3 regions of the Chryseobacterium sp. Mn2064 genome follow, and region 3 is predicted to be linked to each of the others. Evidence: riboswitches for the same ligand, from Rfam matches in the RefSeq annotation. Region 3 holds a riboswitch; each other region holds the start of a gene.
The links. A riboswitch is a leader RNA that binds a small molecule or an ion and turns the genes downstream of it on or off. The one in region 3 is predicted to bind cobalamin.
Positions count from the first base shown of each region.

Region 1 (2,328 bases), 610 kb from region 3:
AACTTTACCGCTGCCAATAATCAGGTTGTTCATCTTTCTCTGAACAGTTTTACGGGTGACAACGCAGGGACAGACAGTTGGAAATTATACAAAGGAAAAGATCTTTCCAGCTGGCAAACAAAATCTAACCTGTCTCAGATTCAATTAAGTAATAATGACTGGATGGGATTAAGCTTTGGACAGAGGAGACCTATTACGCCTACAGAAGCGGCCAATGCGACATTAGGTGTGGCTTCCGTTAATAAAAAAGCATTCAGCATTTATCCAAATCCAGCAAGTGATTTTATCCAGATTAGCACTCCTGAGCAAGTAAAAGAAGTGAATATTTATTCCGCTTCTGGCCAAAAGGTGATTACAACACAGGCTGCCAAAGTCAATATTCATGCACTAAGTTCAGGAATTTATTTTGTAGAGATTAAAACATCTAGTCAATCTACAATACACAAAATTGTTAAAAAGTAGAAATACTTTACTTACTTATAGTTTATCAATCTTACCCTTTTTCACTATTGGAATGGTGTAAGGATGACAACATACAAAAGAGGCTTTTCAGTTTTTGGAAAAGTCTCTTTTTTGTGATTAAGATTGTATTTTAATAAAAGAACTTTTAAAATGATCTGAATATCCTTCACAAACTTCTTTATTTTAATTCGAAAAATTTAACAACATCAACACATTCATTATCATTTTAATAAAAACAACATGAAAAATATTTATTTAATTTCAGAAAAGCCTAAAAATCAGACATAATTCACAAAAAATCACTTATAATTTATGTGATATATTTGCAGCGTTTTAAGGTTGAACACTGTTCATTAATAGGGAATCAGGTAAAAATATTATTTCAATCCTGAGCTGTACCCGCAACTGTAAACTATTCAACTTATAGTACGCAATGCCACTGGACCTAGAAATCCGGGAAGGTGACTATAAGATGTGAGCCAGGAGACCTGCCTTAGACTAATTTCAACTTTCGGGAATAAAAGTTTATGAAATATAAATCTCAACAGATTTTTTCATGAATGTTTTGCCCTAAAGTGACGTTTTCGGGAAGAAAAACTTTAATTAATAATATCATGAAGAAAATCTATTTTCTTATTCTTGCATTTGTCATTTCTTTTGCAAATGCTCAAACTGAAGGAGTCCTGGTACTCAACGAAGGCGGCGCCGGAAGCAACAATGCTGAAGTATCGCTAATCTCCAACCAATCGGTTGTTACCAACAACTATTATAAAACCCACAACAATAATGCAGCGCTAGGAGATACTGCACAGGACATTAAAATTTTTGGTGATAAAATATTTGTAGTTCTTAATATTTCCAATCAGATAAAAGTTCTTAATAAGTCGGATTTTTCTTTGATTACCACTATCACATCCAATGTTAAAAACCCAAGATACATTGCTTTCAGCGGAAATAAATTCTTTGTAACGAACTGGGGAGCAACCGGTGGGCAAACCAACTATGTAGCTGTTTATGACCTCAACACTTATACCCATCAGGCTAATATCACGGTTGGAGAAGGACCTGAAAAAATCTACAGCAAAGACAATAAACTGTATGTTTTGCTAAAAGGAGGTTTCGGAATCAACCATTTTATGGATGTTATTGATGCTACAAGCAACGCTGTTTTATCAGAAATAAATGTAGGAGATTTTCCACACAGTATTTTTGAAAAAGATAACCTTCTTTACATCATGAGTTCAGGAAATCCTTACGTTTCCAATTCTTTTGGAACTTTTACGGTTTACAATACAACAACTCAGAGTGTTGCTTCCACTACAACATTTCCTGCTGGAACAAAACCTGCTTATATGGATACGGATGGTACGAATATTTACTATGTGAAAGATGCTTCTATTTATAAAACCTCTATTGCAGCGCCTTCTTTTTCAACCAATGCAATTGCAACTCCTCCTATTACAGTAAACAGTTATGGTTCAGCGTATGGATTTAACATCGTTAATAACAATATCTATATAGCAGATCCGCAAGGCTATGTTGCTCCTGGAAAAGTCTACATGTATAACTTACAGGGAACATTACAAAATACTTTTACGGTAGGTCTGCTTCCTAATCAAATTATTGCTTACAGCAGCGCATCTTCAAATCTTTCAACGGTTGAAAATGCAAAAACATCTAAATTGTCATTATATCCAAACCCTGCAAGTGACAAATTCTATGTACAAGGCTTAAACACTGGAAATGTTCAGGTTTATGATGCGAATGGCAGAATGATCATCAACACTCAGTACACTCAAAACGGAGTTGATGTAAATAATCTTCCTAAAGGAGTATATATTGTAAAAATCACTGATAAAAACAACA
Region 1 is NZ_JBMOUE010000001.1:146,951-149,278, reverse strand. It holds gene ACL9RH_RS00715 (T9SS type A sorting domain-containing protein) at 1-462, shown strand, start outside; cobalamin riboswitch at 782-972, shown strand; gene ACL9RH_RS00710 (T9SS type A sorting domain-containing protein) at 1,077-2,328, shown strand, end outside.
Region 1: it holds a riboswitch for cobalamin, as region 3 does, so the genes downstream of both, ACL9RH_RS00710 (T9SS type A sorting domain-containing protein) here and prpB (methylisocitrate lyase) in region 3, are expected to answer to the same signal.

Region 2 (2,328 bases), on a different contig from region 3:
AGCAGGAGGTGTTTCTGTAGACGGAAATACAATAATAGGAGCGGCAACTCCTAATCCTTACGTATGGAATACAGTGACCGGACTTACCTATATCACGCATCCTAATGCTTCATTCAGTTTTAAAGGAGGAGCGACTGGAATTTCGGCGGACGGATCTACCGTGATCGGTTTTTACAGAGCATTTGGGGCTCCTCCAATGTCAGGGGAAGGCTTTATCTGGACTCAGGCCGGAGGTCGTATTAATCTGAACGATTATGCCACATCATTAGGAATAGCAACCAACGGTGTTACTATGGGACTTCCTTTGGCAATTTCTCAGGATGGAAAGAAGATAGCAGGGGTTGGTACTAATGCTTCCAATCAGATTGTTGGGTTTTACCTTGATCTTTCAGAGTTTTTATCTGTGAATGATATTGTTAAAGAGAAAGCTGTTGCAGGCATCTATCCAAATCCTGTTTCAGATATTTTATACATCAGAGGAACAGAGAAAATTGAAAAAGCAACAATCTATAATATGGTAGGGCAAATCGTGAAAACTTTCACTTCTGTCCATAATCAGATTGATGTTTCATCTTTATCTAAAGGAAATTATATCCTTCAGTATTCTTTGAAAGAGGGAACAATGGAATCTTATAAATTCATTAAAAAATAAATTCGGATATAGTTTTAATTCATATCATCAATAGTAAAAGTGGGATTTTACATGGCTGTTTTCGATATTGAAAACAGCCATTTTTCTATATGATGTTGAGACGGAATGAAGGGATAATAAAAGTATTGATCAGGATCTCAGGGCCTTTGGCCAATAGATATAAAAAGCTATCTTTGCAAGAAATTTGGTTTCCAGTATATTGGAATGAAAAGGGAATCGGGTGTAACTCCCGGACTGTCCCCGCAACTGTAAATCGCAACAAAAGTTTCTGCAAACAACCACTGTATACCACGGGAAGGTGCAGAATGCGAAAGTCAGGAGACCTGCCAGAATGATAATCATAAAAAAATATTGCTTTCGGAGGAAAAGTGAATTAATATGGATATAAAAAGATCTTTAGTACTGCTTTTTTCATCGTATGGCTGTTTTCTTTTCGGGCAAGAGAAAGTTATTGATACGATTTACATCTTCGATAATCAGATGAATAGAGTGAAGCTCTTCCATCCTGTGAAAACTATTTCTCCCGAAGATACTGAGAAAAATTCCACCAATCTTTCCGAACTGCTGAGGTTTCAGTCCCAGGTTTATATTAAGGAAAATGGCCGTGGTGCTGTTTCTTCACCGTCTTTCAGGGGAACTACTGCACAGCAGACCGCCTTTGTATGGAACGGAATTAATATCAATTCTAATTTTTTAGGACAGGGAGATATCAACAATATGCCTTTGTTCGGATATGATCAGATTGGAATAAAAGCAGGTGGTGGAAGTGTCATCTACGGAAGTGGAGCAGTGGGCGGGAGTATTCATATGAATAATACCCTGGATTTTAATAAAGGGTTCCATGGTTCATTATTTTCAGAAGTTGCTTCTTTTAATACTTTTAATAACTTTCTTAAAGGTTCTTACAGCAATGATAAGTTCAGCTTTAAAGCTTCAGGAAATTATTCTGTAAGTGAAAACGATTATAAAGTAAGTGATCTGAACTACATCAACAGAAACGGAAACTATTACAATACATCCTTCAACGTAGGGGCTTCCTATAAAATAACCAACGAGCACAAGGTATCGTGGCAAAGTCAGTTTTTTGACTCTTCGCAGCATTACCCAGTATACGAAGAAACAGCAACAAAGACAAAGTATAAAACGCAAAGTGTAAGAAGTCTCATTGCCTGGGACTGGAATAAAGCAAAATTCAGCAACGCATTCAAAGCAGCATATACCGAGGAGAATTTCCAGTATTATGGAGATTTAAATCTTCCTAAATCCAGTGGTGGTACAGGGAAGAATTATATTATAAAAAATGATTTCAATTATTTCCTGAATTCAAAATGGAATGTGAACCTTATTGGAGAATTTCAGGTGAATAAAGGAGAAGGTTACAAAAGCGGAATAACAGATGTAAGCAGAAATATAGGCTCTGTTTCTGCCTTATTGAGGTATTTTGCAACGAAGGATCTGCGCTTTGAAGGTGGATTCAAAAAAGATTTCGTAGAAGATATCAATTCTCCGGTTTTGTACTCATTTTCCGGAAAATGGAACACTTCAAAATGGTATAATGTAGGAATCAATTTGTCTAAAAATTTCAGATATCCCTCATTTAATGATATCTATTACGAACCGGGAGGAAATAAAGATCTGAGACCGGAAACATCTGTTCAGATAGACATGAACCATGA
Region 2 is NZ_JBMOUE010000002.1:1,123,735-1,126,062, reverse strand. It holds gene ACL9RH_RS12180 (T9SS type A sorting domain-containing protein) at 1-652, shown strand, start outside; cobalamin riboswitch at 821-997, shown strand; gene ACL9RH_RS12175 (TonB-dependent receptor plug domain-containing protein) at 1,031-2,328, shown strand, end outside.
Region 2: it holds a riboswitch for cobalamin, as region 3 does, so the genes downstream of both, ACL9RH_RS12175 (TonB-dependent receptor plug domain-containing protein) here and prpB (methylisocitrate lyase) in region 3, are expected to answer to the same signal.

Region 3 (2,328 bases):
TCATTTCCACTTTTCCCTACGCTGCAAAGTGCTGTATTACCAGCTGTTACCCCTGAAAGCGCAACGCTTTTTTTAGGTTTAAATGTTGGTTCAGTGCTCGTCGACATATCAATAATTTTGTTTAAAAAGGTTATCTAATTTTTGTTCATAGTCATAATATCCAATGCTTTTGTAGAGTTCTTCTCTGGTCTGCATTGTATCCAATACATTGGCTTGAGTTCCGTCTTTTCGGAGGTGTTCATATACATTTTGAGCGGCTTTATTGGCTGCACGGAAAGCAGAAAGCGGATAAAGAATCAATCCTACGCCTGCATTCTTCAATTCTTCAACGGTATACATTTTAATCATTCCGAATTCAGTGATGTTAGCCAAAACCGGAATTCCTGTAGCGTCTACAAATTTTTGGTAAAAGCTCAAATCCGGAACTGCTTCTGCAAAAATGAAATCTGCTCCTGCTTCTTTGTAGGCAATGGCTCTTTCTAATGTTTTTTCAAGACCTTCATTAGCGAAAGCATCTGTTCTGGCTCCAATAACGAAATTTTCATCAGTACGGGCATCGGCAGCAGCTTTTAACCTGTCAACCATTTCATCCTTGCTTACCACTTCTTTACCTGGGCGGTGCCCACATCGTTTTGCACCTACCTGGTCTTCAATGTGCAATGCAGCTGCTCCTGCCTTTATCAAAGACTTTACGGTTCTGGCTACATTAAATGCAGAAGGACCAAATCCTGTATCTACATCTACCATCAATGGCAAGTCGCAGACATTGGTAATGCGCTGAACATCTATTAAAACATCTTCAAGAGTCGTAATTCCCAAATCCGGAATTCCTAAGGAACCCGCAGCTACCCCACCGCCGGAAAGATAAATTGCATTGAAACCAGCCTGCTGAGCGAGTAATGCATGATTGGCATTGATAGTTCCAACGATCTGAAGTGGACTTTCTTTTTGCATGGCCTCCCGGAATTTACTACCCGGAGACTTCAAACTTTCACTTTTAGTCATTTTAATATTTATTGTTTAGTTGAAATTTGTTCGTTAATGAAAAATAGTCACGGCAATAGCTATCCGGACGTGATATCCTGATAACAGAAATAAAATGCTCAGAAGAAGACTGATGCGTTTGGACCGTTTCCTGAAGTTTTGAATGTGATAAAAATATTCCCGTATAAGCCTGAGTGTGGTAAAGGCTATAACTTCTGCATGTATAATCAAGATCGGATGGGTACATTTTTTAACTTTTTACATTGATAAATCCTTATAAAAAGTTCCTGATAAACTTCACAATGCCTGTGTGGGAAGAAAAATATGGGAAAGGAAAATACGGTACAAGACAGTGTAATAAAAGAGCGTACTGCTCCACTAAAAACTCATCTCACAAAATAACAAAAGATTTTTACCAAACTGTTATCCATATCGTATCATACCTGACTATAAGCTTCAGACCGCGAAAGCATCGTCAATTCGAAATAGGCAGGTCTCCTGACTTGTAACAGTTTTTATCGTCCTTCCCATATAACCAGGTATACAGTGGACCTCTATTTTGATAAAAACCTATATGTTACTTACAGTTGCGCGACAGTTCGTGATTTGCACACGATTCCCTTTTAATACACAGCTAAGTGCAACCATTTTCGGTTGATAAAGAAGGTGTTAAGAACTCCTTGGTGGTAAATATAGTTATTTTATAAAAACGACCAAGAGATTTTATGCAAACAATAATTATTTTAACATAACCCCCTGTAAATGTTTAAATTAAAAAAAAATAATTCACCAATAGAGCATTATAATTTAGACAATAACATTAATTTTTTGTTACTAAATTCATAGGATATGATGAAAAAAAACCAGACAACCACAAACAAAAAGCCTATTTTTTCATATGCCTGACATTCACAAATAGTAATAATTTCTAAGGGAGTTTTTACACTGTAAAAAAGATTCGGCCCATTGCTTTTAGCAATGGGCCGAATCTTCTGTCACAACTTTCAACAAGCGGATATATTATTTTAAATTTCTAGATTTTAACTCTTCCTGTAATTCCCGATCCGCTTTTTTTGAATTAATCACAAAAGGGAGAAAAATAACAGGGAGAAAAGTAAAGAATCCAAAGCCGTTTTTCACTGTACTGTAGACAGAAATACCAGCCATAAATCCTATGATCACAGCATTCGTTATTTTGCTGGATTTGGCTTTTTTGGCTTTTTCTATCAGCTCCTGATCGGTTAGCTCTTTCATGTTGCTTTCCATCGGTTATTGGGTCGTAAGGTTATTTGTTTTACTTTGAAATTGATACGTAATGGAAATTTCAAGACGAAATTCTGTCTA
Region 3 is NZ_JBMOUE010000001.1:754,340-756,667, reverse strand. It holds gene prpC (bifunctional 2-methylcitrate synthase/citrate synthase) at 1-107, opposite strand, end outside; gene prpB (methylisocitrate lyase) at 109-1,005, opposite strand; cobalamin riboswitch at 1,456-1,648, opposite strand; gene ACL9RH_RS03245 (hypothetical protein) at 2,005-2,238, opposite strand.